Regions from separate parts of the Neobacillus sp. PVCKKU3 genome, predicted to be linked through region 1. Evidence: riboswitches for the same ligand, from Rfam matches in the RefSeq annotation. Region 1 holds a riboswitch; each other region holds the start of a gene.

What was found. A riboswitch is a leader RNA that binds a small molecule or an ion and turns the genes downstream of it on or off. The one in region 1 is predicted to bind glycine.
Region 2: another riboswitch for glycine. It lies ahead of glyA (serine hydroxymethyltransferase); the one in region 1 lies ahead of gcvT (glycine cleavage system aminomethyltransferase GcvT).
Region 3: another riboswitch for glycine. It lies ahead of ACNQGS_RS21830 (amino acid permease); the one in region 1 lies ahead of gcvT (glycine cleavage system aminomethyltransferase GcvT).
Region 4: another riboswitch for glycine. It lies ahead of ACNQGS_RS03785 (amino acid permease); the one in region 1 lies ahead of gcvT (glycine cleavage system aminomethyltransferase GcvT).

What each region holds. Positions count from the first base shown of each region.
Region 1 is NZ_JBLVQN010000001.1:238,042-242,243, reverse strand. Features, by position in the region: gene gcvPB (aminomethyl-transferring glycine dehydrogenase subunit GcvPB) at 1-162, opposite strand, end outside; gene gcvPA (aminomethyl-transferring glycine dehydrogenase subunit GcvPA) at 155-1,501, opposite strand; gene gcvT (glycine cleavage system aminomethyltransferase GcvT) at 1,520-2,626, opposite strand; glycine riboswitch at 2,778-2,854, opposite strand; glycine riboswitch at 2,858-2,947, opposite strand; gene ACNQGS_RS01255 (DEAD/DEAH box helicase) at 3,107-4,202, shown strand, end outside.
Region 2 is NZ_JBLVQN010000052.1:35,332-39,533, forward strand. Features, by position in the region: gene solA (N-methyl-L-tryptophan oxidase) at 1-607, shown strand, start outside; gene ACNQGS_RS25470 (hypothetical protein) at 671-1,084, shown strand; glycine riboswitch at 1,164-1,268, shown strand; glycine riboswitch at 1,272-1,354, shown strand; gene glyA (serine hydroxymethyltransferase) at 1,432-2,682, shown strand; gene ACNQGS_RS25480 (serine dehydratase beta chain) at 2,698-3,216, shown strand; gene sdaAA (L-serine ammonia-lyase, iron-sulfur-dependent, subunit alpha) at 3,216-4,097, shown strand; gene gcvT (glycine cleavage system aminomethyltransferase GcvT) at 4,113-4,202, shown strand, end outside.
Region 3 is NZ_JBLVQN010000038.1:14-4,215, reverse strand. Features, by position in the region: gene ACNQGS_RS21840 (methyltransferase domain-containing protein) at 1-1,075, shown strand, start outside; gene ACNQGS_RS21835 (hypothetical protein) at 1,108-1,887, shown strand; glycine riboswitch at 2,062-2,162, shown strand; glycine riboswitch at 2,165-2,224, shown strand; gene ACNQGS_RS21830 (amino acid permease) at 2,393-3,781, shown strand.
Region 4 is NZ_JBLVQN010000003.1:182,750-186,951, forward strand. Features, by position in the region: gene ACNQGS_RS03780 (phosphoglycerate dehydrogenase) at 1-1,024, shown strand, start outside; gene ACNQGS_RS03785 (amino acid permease) at 1,099-2,463, opposite strand; glycine riboswitch at 2,594-2,674, opposite strand; gene pruA (L-glutamate gamma-semialdehyde dehydrogenase) at 2,974-4,202, shown strand, end outside.

The DNA.
Region 1 (4,202 bases):
CAGTTCTGAAACTTCAGGGAGCAGAGGCTCCTCTTCCCTTAAATATCCTTCTGGAAGGAGCGCAGCAACATCTGCTTCAGGAACATCCATTTCCGGAAGGCTGTATCCGACCCGGCCTGGTGTACTTACTTCAAAAATCAGCTTCTGGTCTTGATTATGCATGCAAATCCCCCAATTCTTTCACTAATGTATCAATCTCTTCCTTCGTTCTTTGCTCTGTCACGCAGATGAGCATATGGCCTGCAAGCTCAGGATAGTCACGGCCCAAATCATAACCGCCAATGATTCCTTTTTGGAGCAGCTGCTGATTAACCTCTTTTACCGGTTTATTTAAATTGACAACAAACTCGTTAAAGGAGTGACCATCATTAACTACTTCAAACCCTGCTTCTTTAAAAGCGATTTTTGCATAATGAGCCTTTTGTAAATTGGCTGTTGCGATTTCGCGGACACCTTTTTTTCCAAGGGCAGTCATCGCAACAGATGCAGCAAGGGCATTCAAGGCTTGGTTGGAGCAAATATTAGAAGTCGCCTTATCGCGGCGGATATGCTGCTCACGTGCCTGCAGTGTTAAAACAAAACCGCGGCGGCCTTGGTCATCTGTTGTCTGGCCGACAAGACGTCCGGGAACTTTACGCATTAGCTTGGTCGTAACCGCAAAATAGCCACAGTGCGGACCTCCAAAGGCAGTCGGGATTCCGAACGGCTGGGCATCGCCGACAACAATATCTGCACCAAATTTTCCTGGGGGTGTCAAAATTCCAAGTGATAATGGATTGCTGGAAACAACAAACATTGCTTTATTTTCGTGAATAATCTCTTCAAGCTCTTTTAAAGGTTCAATTCGACCTAAAAAGTTTGGATATTGAACGACAACCGCAGCTACGTCAGCATTTAGCAATCCTTTTAGGGCTTCAACATCAGTAATGCCATCCTTCACAGGAACCTCAATCACATCAAGGTATTGACCCTTTGCGTAAGTTTCCAGAACCTCACGGGATTCAGGGTGGACAGCACCGGAAACCAGGATGGTTTTCCGTTTAGTGTGGCCAGCACTTAGCATTGCTGCTTCAGCAAGTGCGGTACCGCCGTCATACATCGAGGAGTTAGCCACATCCATTCCTGTTAATTCACAAATCATTGTTTGGAATTCAAAAATCGCCTGCAGTTCCCCTTGGGAGATCTCCGGTTGGTAAGGTGTATAGGCTGTGTAGAACTCTGATCTTGAGATGACATGGTCAACGATAACCGGCATATAGTGGTCATAAACTCCGGCACCTAAGAAAGACACATTCGATTTTAAATCAGCATTCCGGCTTGCTAACTGAAAAAGTTCTTTCATCAAAGCTGTTTCTGATTTTGCCGGTTTAATATTGTATTCACCTTTAAATCGTACTTTTTCAGGAATATCACTGAATAGTTCATCGACAGTGGAAACGCCAATTGTCTCCAGCATTGCCTGCTTATCTTGTTCAGTCATGGGTAAATAGCGATGTTTCATAAACCTTGCTCCCTTCTGCTATTTCTTTTCTCTTTTATAAAAAGGTGTAGGAACCACTTTCGCTTTTAAACGTTTTCCGCGAATTTCAACTTCAACTTCGGTATCGAGTCCTGCATGTTCGGAAGAAATGAGGGCAAGTCCGATGTTTTTCTTTAAGGTTGGGGACTGTGTACCGGTGGTAACTTCACCAATTAGCGCTTCCCCTTTGTAAACTGGATAGCCGTGACGCGGAATTCCCCGGTCAACCATCTCAACCCCAACAAGCTTCCGGGACAAACCTGCTTCCTTTTGTTTCACGAGAGCTTCTTTTCCAATAAAATCAGCCTCTTTATTCAATTTCACTGCAAAGCCAATTCCTGCCTCAAGCGGGGAGATTTCCGGTGATAATTCCTGGCCGTAAAGCGCTAAATTTGCTTCAAAACGAAGTGTGTCGCGTGCACCGAGGCCGCAAGGAATAACTCCCTCGTCTTTTCCGGCTTCCAGAATGGCAGTCCAGAGTTCTACGACATCACCGGCATCACAATATACTTCAAAACCGTCTTCCCCTGTATAACCAGTTCTAGATACAAGTGCTTTTTTCCCATTTAAAACAACTTCCTGCTGGAATTTGAAAAAGCCGATTTGACTTAAATCCGTCTCTGAAGCAAGCTTCTGTAATACCTTTTCAGCAAGAGGGCCTTGAAGCGCAAGCTGTGCCATTGTTTCAGACAAATTTTCGATTGTTACATCGCCTTCAAGATGCTTCTCCAGCCAGTTGTAGTCCTTTTCAATATTCGATGCGTTGACAACAAGCAAATAATGATTGTCTTCAACCTTGTAAACAAGCAGGTCGTCAATAGTTCCGCCGTTTTCATAGCACATCGCAGTATATTGTGCCCCGCCGTTTTTCACTTTTGAGATGTCATTTGTCATCAATTTTTGTAAATAGTTGAGGCTGTCTGGGCCCTTTACCTCAACTTCGCCCATATGGGACACATCGAATAAACCGGCTTTCGTGCGGACAGCTTCATGCTCATCCTTGATGCTTGAAAACTGGACAGGCAGCTCCCAGCCGCCAAAATCGATGGTTTTTCCGCCGTATTCCTTGTAAACTTCAAACAGCGGAGTGCGTTTTAATTCCGTCATCATAAATCCCCCTTCATTTACTACATGTTCATTATTTGTAAAAATGAATTATTGCCAATTAACAAAACCAGGAAAACTCCTTGCCCTTTTCCTAAAAACAACAAAAAGGTGCAAAAAAGGACAGAAACCTCCCTTTACCAATAAAGAAGGTCTCTGTCCTTGCACCTGAAAGTTTACCTAAATCGGCTGTCCCCTTTGGTGGCTGGTATCATCCAGCACTCTCCAGAGCTGCGTCCAACAAGAGTTCTTTTGCCTGAGAGATTCACATAAGCTGCTTGCTCCTTCGGCGCTACAAAAAGTAGTCTCTCCCCTTGTTTTCATTCGCACTTATAATATTTTTTTCCAATTTGGTCATACTAATTATACTTAAAAAATAGATTACCTTATTTAAATATTTGAAACTTTCAAAGCTATTATCATCCTACCATTAAAACAACATATCGGGCAATAACATTTTATCGAAAAAAGGAGCTGAAAAGGATGAATGTCGAAATGGAATTTGATTCCTCCTGGCAGGATGATTTTTTACATAAAATTGATCATGATGGACCTTGGGGGAATTGGGAGCTTTTTAAATTGGCCATCGATATTGAAAAACACTTGGTGGTCCCGGAATTCGAAGGCCTGCAGGCCCCAAAGCATCTGCCAAATTTGACGCCTCTCCCTCATCAGCTTGAAACAGCCAAGCAGGTGGTTGAAAACATGAACGGAAAGGCCATCCTTGCGGATGAAGTGGGTCTCGGAAAGACTATCGAGGCGGGGTTAATTTTAAAAGAATACATGATTCGCGGATTAGTGAAAAAAGTGTTAATTCTTGTTCCCGCCTCCTTAGTCACCCAGTGGGCACAGGAATTAAATAGCAAATTTTATATACCAGCTGTCACTCAAAGAAAAAGCTATGTTTGGGAACAATGTGATGTCGTTGTTTCCTCCATCGATACGGCGAAACGAAATCCGCATCGGGAGATCATTTACAAGCAAGACTATGACCTCATCATTATCGATGAAGCCCATAAATTAAAAAATAATAAAACTAAAAACTACGAATTTGTTCAAAACTTAAAAAAGAAGTTTTGTTTATTGCTGACGGCAACACCTATTCAAAACAGGATTGAGGAGATTTTTAACCTCGTATCCCTATTAAAGCCTGGTCACTTAGGGAATGAAACTGTCTTTTACGAAAAATATAAACGTGATTCCCGTTCCTTAAATGATGACCAGCATCTAAAAGAGCTAGTCAATAAAGTCATGATCCGCAACCGCCGTGCCGATACAGGAATCGAATGGACGAAACGGCATGTGGAGACGATTCCGATTGAATTTACAAAATCGGAACGCGAACTGTATGACTCCATCTTAGAGCTTAAAAATGAGGGAGACTGGGTTCAAACGAGCAGTTTTTCTGTGATGACTTTGCAGCGTGAAGCATGCTCAAGCCGCGAGGCCGTTTTCTACACCTTAAAAAACATGCTTCTTAAAAAGGAAAACCCAACGCAGGCCTATCAAGAACAAATCAACTTTTTAATTAAAAAGGTAGAGACCGTCGAGCAAAATTCCAAGGCAGTAAAAGCCCTTG
Region 2 (4,202 bases), on a different contig from region 1:
CCAAACTGAATTTGGTTCCTTTACCGGCAGTAAGTTGATTTTGAGCATGGGGGCTTGGAACAGCAAACTTCTATCAAAATTAAATATTGATATTCCGTTACAGCCTTACCGCCAAGTTGTTGGGTTCTTCGAATGCGAAGAATCACAGTATAGCAATACCCATGGTTTCCCGGCCTTCATGGTTGAAGTACCGACAGGCATCTATTACGGGTTCCCAAGCTTCAGCGGCTGCGGTTTGAAAATAGGATACCATACTTTCGGTCAAAAAATCGACCCAGATACAATTAATCGTGAATTTGGGATCTATACGGAGGATGAAGGAAATATTCGCAGATTCCTAGAAGAATACATGCCGGGTGCTACTGGAACTCTTAAAAGAGGGGCAGTTTGCATGTACACCAAAACACCTGATGAACATTTTGTGATTGATTTGCATCCGCAGTACTCCAATGTGGCAATCGCAGCAGGCTTCTCCGGCCATGGATTTAAATTCTCAAGTGTTGTTGGTGAAACGTTAAGCCAACTAGTGACAACTGGCAAAACTGAACATGATATTTCTCTTTTCTCTATCAATCGCCCTGCTTTAAAACAGAAAGCAAAGATCTAATAGATTATTAAATTGCCATTATCCTAGAACAATAAAAAAAATAATAAATTTAGAGGTGCAAAAATGAGCGAAAAAACATTAACACAAAGCCAATTAACGTATTTAGATGCAAAACCGGGCATTCAATTAATTAAAGCAGGAACCTATAAATTAAATGAATTAAGCGTATTGCGGGGAACACCTGAGTTAAAGGGGCAAATCCTTGATGTGCCGATTACAGATAAAAAACAAGTATTAACAATGGGTTATTATGCACTACAGCCTTCGGTTGATTATTCTGCAGAATTTACGTTTATCGAAATTAAAGTTGTGACCAAAGGTAAAATGGTTGTCCGCGATGTAGAAGGAAATAAATATGTGGCAGAAGTAGGGGACGTATTAGTCTTCTCGCCTAATACAACGGTTATTTTCGATGGTGAAAGTGATGGCGAAGTGGTTTACTTCAAAAATGTAGAAGCAAATCCTACTTATTTGTAATAAACAAACTTATTTTAAAAAGCATTGACAATTACAAACAGAATGATTATTCTGAAAATAATAAAATTGAATAGAGCGGATGATTGTTGTGGGAGAGTGTATTATCTACATCTACCACCGAAGGAGCAAGTTCCAAAAAAACCCTTGGAACCAATCTCTCAGGTAAAAGAACCATAACAGGACGCACCTCTGGAGAGCGTATTTGAAAATGCCACCAAAGGAGAATGCTCCATAAATATTGGAGTTTAACTCTCAGGTAAAAGGACAGAGAAGGGATGATTCTACACCCCTTTTCTGTCCTTTTTTGTTTTTTTTAAAGCAATTATGGAGAAGTGGAGGAATGATCAATGAGTTTACAACAAAACGATTTAACAATTTTTGAGGCGATTGAAAGTGAGAAAAACCGCCAGCTTCATACCTTGGAATTAATAGCATCAGAAAACTTTGTCAGCCCTGATGTTTTGGAAGCAATGGGAAGCGTGATGACGAACAAGTATGCCGAGGGTTATCCAGGTAAGCGCTATTATGGCGGCTGTGAATTTGTGGATGTCGCAGAACAGGCAGCGATTGAACGGTTAACTAAATTATTCGGCGCCAAATTTGCTAATGTCCAGCCTCACTCCGGTGCCCAGGCCAATACTGCTGTGTTTTTCGCCCTGCTTCAACCAGGCGATAAGATTATGGGGATGAATTTATCGCATGGCGGCCATTTAACTCACGGCAGTCCGGTAGCAATGTCAGGAAAATGGTTCGATGTCGTTTCTTATGGGGTAAGAGAAGACAATCACCTGATTGATTACGATGAGCTGGAAGAAGTTGCGAAAAGAGAACAACCAAAATTAATTATCGCCGGTACGAGCGCTTATCCGAGAGTGATTGATTTTGCGAGATTTAGAGAAATCGCCGATCAGGTTGGCGCAAAACTGATGGTTGATATGGCACATATTGCCGGACTTGTTGCTGCAGGTCTCCATCCTTCTCCGGTTCCATATGCGGATGTTGTGACCAGCACTACGCATAAAACATTGCGCGGCCCACGAGGCGGAGTGATTTTAACAAACGATGAAGAAATCATAAAAAAAATTAATAAAGCTGTTTTTCCGGGAATTCAGGGCGGGCCGCTTATGCATATTATTGCAGCTAAGGCAGTTGCTTTCAATGAAGCATTGCAGCCAAGCTTTAAGGAATATGCCAAACAAATTATAGAAAATTCAGCTGCACTGGGAGAGGCGCTAAAGCAGGAAGGGGCAGCGCTTGTATCCGGCGGGACTGATAACCATATTGTGCTCCTGGATGTGCGTCCATGGGATTTAACAGGAAAAGAAGCAGAGAAATTGCTTGAAGAAGTCGGGATAACAGTTAACAAAAACACCATTCCATACGACCCGCAAAGCCCGTTTGTGACAAGCGGAATCCGCATGGGAACAGCCGCGTTAACAACACGTGGAATGAAACAAGAGGAAATGGTGCAAATCGCAAAAGTGATCGCAGCCGTTCTTAAGAGCAAAGGAGATTTAGCCGTAATCGAACAGGGGAGAAAGACAACAAAAGCAATTTGCGGGAGATTTCCATTATTTCAACAGCCAATCACTGTGTAAGAAAGGGGTAGCTTAATGGAGTATCAAAGCTGTTTTGACATCATCGGCCCAATTATGGTTGGGCCATCAAGTTCTCATACCGCCGGTGTTGTATCAATTGGGAAATTTGTTTATGAGTTGCTTGGAGGGTCCCCGCAAAGGGCGGATATTACTTTCTATGATTCGTTCTCCGAAACATACCAGGGACACGGAACGGATAAGGCGCTTCTTGGCGGTCTGCTTGGGATGAACACAGATGATACCAGAATTAGATATGCGGTTGAATTAACTAAACGATACGGGCTTCACTATGAATTTAAATTTGAAGATCGCTGTCCTTATTACGATCATCCAAATACAACTGTTATTAGGGCAAGACGTGCGGGCCATTTTGTTAAAGTAGGCGGTGTATCATTAGGCGGCGGTTTATCAAAAATCTTTATGATTGATGATGAAATAGTTGATATTCGATTAAGCACAAGTGATGATTTTTCAGAAATCGCAGCAAAATTTCGTTCCAATCCTTTTCATGAAGCGATCTTGGAGGGTGTATGATGGATTTTCGGTCAATGAACGAGCTTCTTGAACTTTGTAACCGTGAACGGAAAACAGTTGGCGACATGATGCTGATGGTGGAAATGGAAAAATCAGGCCGTGACAAAGAGACGATCATCGATATGATGGCAAAGCGGTTAATTAAAATGAAGCAAGCAGTGGAGACCGGTGTAGTGGATGCTTCCCCGGCACCAAGCGGTATTTCCGGCGGTGATGCCGTCAAGATGAGCGAATATGTAAATAACGGGAAGGGCTTATCAGGTCCATATATTAACGATGCCATGACGTTCTCAATGGCAACATCTGAAAGCAATGCACGGATGGGCGTGATTGTGGCGACGCCAACGGCCGGGGCAGCCGGTATTTTACCGGGGGTTTTATTTTCACTGCGAAAGAATGACGACACCTCCTATCGGGATTTAGTCATGGGTTTGTTTACCGCAAGTGCACTCGGATATGTGATTGCCAACCGCTCCTTTATCTCTGGAGCGGCAGGAGGATGCCAAGCGGAGGTTGGTTCGGCCACCGCAATGGCGGCAGGGGCAATTGTTGAATTAAAGGGCGGGACACCAGAGCAGGTCGTAAACGCCACCGCAATCGCGATGAAATCCCTTTTAGGGTTAGTATGTGACCCAGTCGCCGGTCTCGTAGAAGTTCCTTGCATTAAGCGAAACGTGATCGGCACTTCGATTGCCTTTTCAGCAGCCGACCTGTCGCTTGCTGGAATTGAAAGCCGGATCCCATGTGATGAAGTCATTGAGGCAATGTACAAAATAGGCAAGGAAATGCCGCGTACACTAAGGGAAACGGCACTCGGCGGCCTAGCGATGACGGACACGGGAATAAAATTAAAGGATCGGTTACTTTGCAGAAACACATAAGACGGAGGGGCTCAGATGAGTACAGATACAGTATTAAAGCGGACACCGCTTTTTGAAACTTATAAAAAGTACGGCGCAAAGGTCATTGATTTTGGAGGCTGGGAG
Region 3 (4,202 bases), on a different contig from region 1:
TGTAGATTCCGTCTTGGCAGAGGAACTGGAACCGCTTATTTCCCGCAAAAGAAAAGGGAACATTTATGATGTAAAGAATCAAACCCTGCCATTTAGTTTAGCTGCAGAATCGTGGACGATGTCCTTTCACAAATCATTGCTCACCTGGGTAAGCCAGCAAAAGCAATTAAAGCCAAAGAGAATTTTGGAAATCGGGTGTGATAATGGATTGTCGGCATGCTGGTATGCAAAGCTTTTTCCTGATGCGGAAATCGCCGGAGTCGACCAGTCGGAAAACGGAATCCATTGTGCCCGGCAGTTGGCCAAGCAGCTAGGGCTCTCAAACGTGAGTTTTTATCAAATCGGCTTTATGGAGCTCCTTGACCATTTTTCTAAGCATTCTTTTGATATGATTATTTCGGTACGCAGCTTTCATGAGATTATGGGGCCCATTTTCATTCAAAACTATTGGTCGCTGCCTGACCACCTGAAGGAAAAACCAACGTTTGGTGACAGCTGGTATTTACAAATCGTTGACTTCTTTTTAACCCCGAACGGAACCTATCTCTCTTGTGAGCGATTGGAAAACCCGGCAGATGTCGGGAAGTGGGCCAATTTGCTAAAAGAAGCCAATCTCCATGTCCAATGGAGTGACAGTGAAATCATCGACTATTATGAATTTAGAACAAAAAAGCAATCTCCTGTCATCGTAGCGACAAAAATAGAAACAGGACTTTCCACTTTGGAAGGGATGGAACACCTATATTCGAAAAATCAGCCGCTCATATTAGAGGCTGGCCAATCCTATACCACGGTGAATGCAGAGTTTGCCTTCCACCGACTAGGAGAGAAAACATTTCAATTTGGACAGTATTTAGCTGTACCCAACCACTGGTTTATGTATCGATTTGAAGTTTGGGAAACGAATGATTTTCTGCTCGTCTATTGCTATGGTAATATGGGGTATCGTCAGTTGGACATTCTTCCTGCCGGGGCATATGAAGAAGCCCAATTGCTAATGGAGCAGGCAGCAGGGCAGTTCAGTCACCTCGGACCGATTGTAAAGTACGACAGCCTGAAAGACCGTCCAGAATAAAAACTTCATTAATAAGGAAGGGGGAGTCATGGTTGAAATCCAATGCCCTAAAAGGTTATCGGAAATTAAGAGATATCTATGAAAATAATCTGACAGTGGAATTGCTTTCAGAAGAGATTAAGACATGCGAAGCGGAAGATGATGCTGCCGCTGTTAAAAAGGAAATGTTTGATCGCGATTTTGATATTTATGGGGTTAAACAGGGCGGAAAACTTATTGGATATGTAAAAAGAGAAGATATAAAAAAAGAAGGAAAAATAAGTGAGTTTGTTGAGGATTTTCGTGCCGATAACCTTATCTCAGATTCCACTTCTTTGATTGATTTGCTGGATATTTTTCAGGAGAGAGAATTCACCTTTATCCTTGAAAAGAACAAAGTTACCAGGATCGTCACGGTGGCCGATTTGCAAAAGCAGCCAATTAGGATGTTGGCTTTTAGTTTCATTTCACTTCTGGAAATGTACATCATTTCAGTGATTAAAGAATTTTATCCGGATGACAGCTGGGCTGATAAGTTAACAGAATCAAGATTAACCAAAGCAAAAGAGCTTTTGGAAGAGCGGTTAGCAAAAAATGAAGCCCTGACTTTGGTGGACAATTTACAGTTATCCGATAAAGGCACGATCATTCGGAAAACGCCAAAATTAGTCGAGCTGCTAGGCTTTGAATCAAATAGTCAATGCAAGGAATTTTTTAGAAAAATTGAGGAATTACGAAACAATACAGCCCATTCTCAGGAACAAATTTACCATGACTCAAAGGAGTTTATCACTATACTTCTACAATTACAAAAGATACTAAACGTAGATTGATTGGGTTGAACTATGAGCCAGAGCAGAAGAGTTCAATGGAAAAAAACTCCTTATATCTGGGCAATCAATCTTATTTTTATAATAAGGAATTTTTCCCGAATTATATATATTCTGAATATTCAATTGACATTGTTTATTTGATAAACTAATATGAGATTAAATTCATATTAGCGGATGAATATTATGGGAGAGACTAAACGCATCGTTTAGCACCGAAGGAGCAAATTCCAAAAATCAGGTATCAATCTCTCAGGTAAAAGGACCATAATAGGACGCATCTCTGGAGAGAGCCCATGGGCCGCCAAAGGAGTCAAACTCTCAGGTAAAAGGACAGAGAAAAGTAGGAGAACCCCTATTTTTCTCTGTCCTTTTTTAGTTGAGAAAGATGGGAATAAGTAAATAAAGGGGCTGGATAATTAAAGAAAAAATGAAAGCGCTTTTTTACGCCGATTTATGAAACCTATTTTGGATATTAAAATTGCAAGCATCAGGAGGGGAAAATGATATGCAGGAACAAAAATTGGCTAGAGGATTAAAAAACAGGCACGTACAGCTAATCGCTATTGGCGGGGCAATTGGTACAGGTTTATTTCTTGGGGCGGGAAAGTCGATCCATTTAGCTGGACCATCGATTTTATTTGCTTATATGATTACAGGCGTCATTTGCTTTTTAATCATGCGTTCATTAGGTGAACTACTTTTAAGCAATTTGAACTATCATTCTTTTGTTGACTTTGTTCAAGATTATTTCGGTAATATGGCAGCCTTTATCACAGGATGGACCTACTGGTTCTGTTGGATTACGATTGCAATGGCGGATTTGACAGCAGTTGGAATTTATACTCAGTATTGGTTTCCCCATGTGCCACAGTGGATGCCAGGATTAATTGCCCTCGTTTTTTTGCTCATGATGAATCTTGCAACCGTAAAACTATTTGGCGAAATGGAATTCTGGTTTGCATTAATTAAAGTCATCGCCATCCTAGCACTCATTGTAATTGGTATTTTTATGATTTTTAAGGGCTTTTCTACAGATTCAGGACCATCGAGTTTTACGAATCTATGGAGCCATGATGGGATGTTCCCGAATGGCATAAATGGTTTTATCCTCTCATTCCAAATGGTTGTCTTTGCGTTCGTAGGCATTGAACTTGTAGGACTTACAGCTGGGGAAACAGAAGACCCAGAAAGAGTAATTCCAAAAGCAATCAATAATATCCCTATTCGTGTGATCATTTTCTACATTGGTGCACTTTTAGTTATTATGAGCATCTATCCATGGAACGCTATCAAACCAGCCGAAAGTCCATTTGTCCAAGTATTCGTGGCAGTTGGTATCGCAGCAGCAGCAGGTATTGTCAATTTTGTTGTTCTCACATCTGCAGCTTCGGCATGTAATAGTGCCATCTTTAGTACAAGCCGTATGGTATACTCACTTGCAAAAAATAATAATGCACCAAAATCACTTTCTATTCTTACTGTACGTAAAGTACCCTCCAATGCATTGTTCTTCTCAACTGTTGTTATTTTAATTGGCGTTGCTTTAAACTATATAATGCCAGAAGGAGTATTTACACTGATCACTAGTGTTTCTACCGTGTGTTTTATCTTTATATGGGGAATTACTGTTATTGCCCATTTAAAATATCGTAAAACAAGACCGGATTTAGCGAAAGCAAACAAGTTTAAAATGCCGTTTTTCCCGATTGCCAACTATTTAATCCTTGCTTTTCTTACGTTCGTACTTATCGTACTTGCACTTGCAGAAGATACCCGTATTGCTTTATTTGTCACTCCGGTTTGGTTTATTTTGCTGATTGTAATTTATAAAATGCAAAAAACGAAAATAAATAAAGCGGATGAAGTGAATCGTGGGCCGGTAGTAGAAAATTAATCAGAACTAGTGAAATTGTGTGGACTATTTATAGGAAAAAATAAAACACTAAACTCTTTCTTTTTCGAGTTTAGTGTTTTTTTACCTAATGCTTATTAATAGTCATGGAAATAATTACTTGTTGAGAACAATATGAAAAAGAGATATATTATAATTCCTGTCGCCAATCAGGTGACTGAAATACATTGGGTGAGCTTTTAAATCATGATGTATTGGAAAAAACTTTCTGTTGCATCAAAATAACAATGATGTTATGATGTGAAAGTCGCTCTTAAACAGAGTGTTCCGGTCAATCTCAATTGGAAAAAATTGATGATTGATAGATTGTTAGAAATGCGATATGATAGTCATTGTCGCTTCTGAAAAAAGCTTAGACAAAAGCATTGATAGTTCTTTGAAAACTAAACAAACAAAAACGTCA
Region 4 (4,202 bases), on a different contig from region 1:
AAAGGCAATCGCAAGAGCAGGAGCAGGTGTTAACAATATTCCGGTCGATAGATGTACAGAGCAAGGTATTGTTGTATTCAATACCCCTGGAGCAAATGCCAACGCTGTAAAAGAAATGGTCCTTACCTCATTAATAGCTTCTTCCCGTAACCTTTTTGCTGGTGTAGCTTGGACTAAGTCGTTAGATGGTGAAGGCGAACAAATTCCAAAGCTTGTCGAAGCAGGCAAAAAACAATTTGTCGGAAAAGAAATTAAAGGGAAAACATTGGGTGTCATTGGTTTAGGAGCGATTGGTGCCCTTGTGGCGAATGATGCGTTGGATTTAGATATGGATGTCATCGGATTTGATCCATTTATCTCTGTCGATACCGCTTGGAATTTGTCCCGCAATGTACAGCGGGCAATGACAATTGAACAGTTATTTGCAGAATCTGACTATATCACTGTTCACGTACCGCTAACAGATGACACAAGAGGTATGTTTAACCAAGCGACATTCAGTATCATGAAGCCTGGTGTTCATATTTTAAACTTCTCCCGTGGTGAACTTGTCAATGAATCAGACATGGCTGCAGCCCTAGAAAGCGGAAAAGTTGGGAAGTATGTTACCGATTTCCCGAATGAAAATGTGCTTAAAATGAAAAATATCGTTCCAATTCCGCACCTAGGCGCCTCCACAAATGAATCAGAGGAAAATTGTGCAATCATGGCAGCTCGTCAGGTAAAGGAATTTTTAGAAACAGGAAATATCAAAAACTCAGTGAATTTCCCAAATACCAGCCTTCCTTATACTGGTAAGCGGCGCGTGGCGGCATTCCACCACAATGTTCCAAACATGGTAGGACAGATTACCTCAACTATATCTGGCTACCATTTAAACATTGCCGACATGGTCAACAGAAGCCGCGGAGAATATGCGTATACCATCATTGACATTGATAATAAAGTAAATGGGGATGTTATTCCTTCCTTAGAGGAGAAAATAAATCAAATCTCCGGAATGGTGACAGTACGGATTATTTAATTGAATGTTACGTTTTAACAAGAAAATGGAGCCTGGTTTCAATACCGGCTCCATTTCTTTTAAACTATTAGAGTCTATGCTGATAATTTTATGTTTTTTTCCTTTTTCCCTCTATAGGAATACAAAATAAATAATAGAATAAACCATACTGGTGTCAACAATAGGGCTGGACGGGTAGCCTCAGCAAACAGCATGATGATGAGAATCGCCGCAAACAAGCTTAGGACCACGTAATTAACAAATGGTGTAAATGGTGCTTTAAATTTTGACTTTGCCTGTAAATCCTGACGGTTTTTTTTATACCTTAAATGGCAAACCAGAATAACACCCCAAACCCAAATAAAACAAATGGCACTAATGGTTGTCACAATTCCAAAAGCCTGCTCCGGAATAAGTTTGCTAAGGAGCGCTCCCCCTGTCAAGACAAGAGTCGAAATCAATAACGCGTTACTTGGCACATGATTTTTATTCAGTCTTGCAAAATTCGCTGGACCTTGGCTATTATTGCTTAAATTATATAAAATCCGGCTTGTTGAAAACATCCCACTGTTACAAGCAGAAGCGGCTGAAGTTAAAACGACAAAATTAATAATTCCTGCGGCAATCGGAATCCCGACTATACTAAACGTTTTGACAAACGGACTTTCAGCGGCATTCAGTTCCGTCCATGGATTAATACATAGAAGAACGATCAATGCGCCAACGTAGAAAAATAAAATCCGTAAAGGAATTTTATTAATGGCTGAAGGGATGTTTTTTTCCGGATTGGCTGTTTCTGCTGCCGATACACCCACTAATTCCACACCAACGAATGCAAAAACGACCATTTGGAATGAAAGCAAGAAGCCTGTCATTCCATTTGGAAAAAGGCCGCCATGTTCCCAAAGATTTTTAATAGAGACCGCCCCTGCATCTGTCTTGAATCCCATCACTAGCAAAATCACCCCAATTCCGATTAAGGCAAGAATGGTAATGACCTTTATTAAGGCAAACCAGAACTCCAATTCTCCAAAAAGTTTTACCGTTAATAGATTGAGACCCAATAAGACGACCAAACAGACCATTGCAGGTATCCACTGTGGGATATCAAACCAATATCGTACATATACACCAACAGCAATCACATCAGCCATAGCGGTCATAATCCAGCAAAACCAATAAGTCCATCCCGTTACAAACGCAATCCGAGGTCCAAGATAATCCTCGGCAATGTCGGTAAAAGATTGATATCCTGCCTTTGACAGCAGAAGTTCTCCGAGTGCCCTCATTACAAAGAAACAGGCCATCCCTACGATTAAATAAGCTAGAATGATAGATGGACCTGCTAGTTGGATTGCTTTACCCGACCCTAAGAATAATCCGGTACCAATGGTGCCGCCAATTGCAATTAGTTGAACATGCCGATTTGCTAAATTCTTCTTTAATTCTTGCTGTGCCAACGTTGACTCCTCCTTAGAAGTTATAAAACCCAATAAAAAAAGAGATTGGATGTCCTCCAATCTCTTAGTTCATAAGAATAACAAATAATACTTATTATGCTTAAAATTGCCAGCACGACAAATATATATTTAGTACTCTTCTGTCCTTTTGCCTGAGATTGTGAACCCTTCGGCGCCGCGTAATTTTCGCGGTCTCTCCAGAAGCTGCTCCTGCTATAGTGTGATCCATAGCAATCATAGCTTGCTAATTATTAAGTTTTTTAGATAGTATTGTTGAATAATTTTTAATTTTAGTAGTATTAAATTACTTTGTCAACAATAAATGACTCTTAAATATTTTATCGACTCTCTGAAATTAACTTACCACCCCCGAGGGATGGATTTGAATCCGTTTTCATAAAGGGACAATAGAAAGTCCCAGAACAGAAAAAGTATGTTATAATAATTGTCGAAATACGTAGATTTGTCTATAAGGGAACAGAATATATAAACGGGAAGGAACGTGAGAGAATGAGTAACGGAATTTTCAAAATCCCAACTCCTACAAATGAACCTGGCAATACTTATGCTCCAGGTACAAAAGAACGGGAAACATTAAAAGCAGAATTAACACGCCAATCTAGTATCGTAATCGATATTCCTGTGATTATTAATGGCGAAAATATAAAGACAGATACAGTGAAGCAAGTGGTTATGCCACATGATCATCAACATGTTTTAGCAAACTATTCGCAAGCCGGAGAAAAAGAGCTGCGTGATGCTGTTGAAGCGGCGATGGCTGCCAAAGAAGCATGGGCTAATATGGCTTGGGAACACCGCGCCGCTATTTTCTTAAAAGCTGCTGATTTAATCTCTGGTCCATACCGTGATGTAATGAACGCCGCGACGATGTTAGGACAGTCCAAAACAGTTGTTCAAGCTGAAATTGATTCTGCCCAAGAATTAGTTGACTTCTTACGTTTTGGCGTTGATTATGCAAATCAAGTTTATCAAATTCAGCCAAGCAGCATGAAGAATGTATGGAATCGTACTGATTACCGTCCATTAGATGGTTTTGTATTGGCGATTTCTCCATTTAACTTCACAGCCATTGGCGGAAACCTGCCAGCAGCTCCTGCAATGATGGGGAACGTAGTCGTTTGGAAACCAGCTACCACTTCTATTCTAGCAAACTACTACTTTATTCGTATTTTAGAAGAGGCAGGATTACCTAAAGGTGTCATCAACTTCGTGCCTTCTCGTGGTTCGCAAGTATCAGAAGTAGTCCTAACAGACCCTCGTATGTCTGGATTCCATTTTACCGGTTCAACAAGCACGTTCCAAACGATTTGGAAAACAGTTGGGGAAAACATTGCAAGCTATAAATCATACCCTCGTTTAATTGGGGAAACAGGCGGTAAAGACTTTGTATTCGCTCATGAAACTGCACAAGCAGACAAAGTAGTAGCCAACCTTGTTCGTGGTGCATTTGAATACCAAGGTCAAAAATGTTCCGCAGCTTCACGTGCTTATATTCCAGCAAGTATGTGGGAAGAAGTAAAAGCCGGTTTAGTGGCAGAAACGGCAAAGCTTAAAGTTGGGGATGTCCGCGATTTTAGAAACTTCATGGGTGCAGTTATTGATAAAGCGGCTTTTGATTCAATTACAAGCTATATCGATTACGCAGCAGCTTCTGAAGAAGCAGAAATTATTGCTGGCGGTACTTATGATGATTCTGTTGGATATTTCGTTCAACCGAC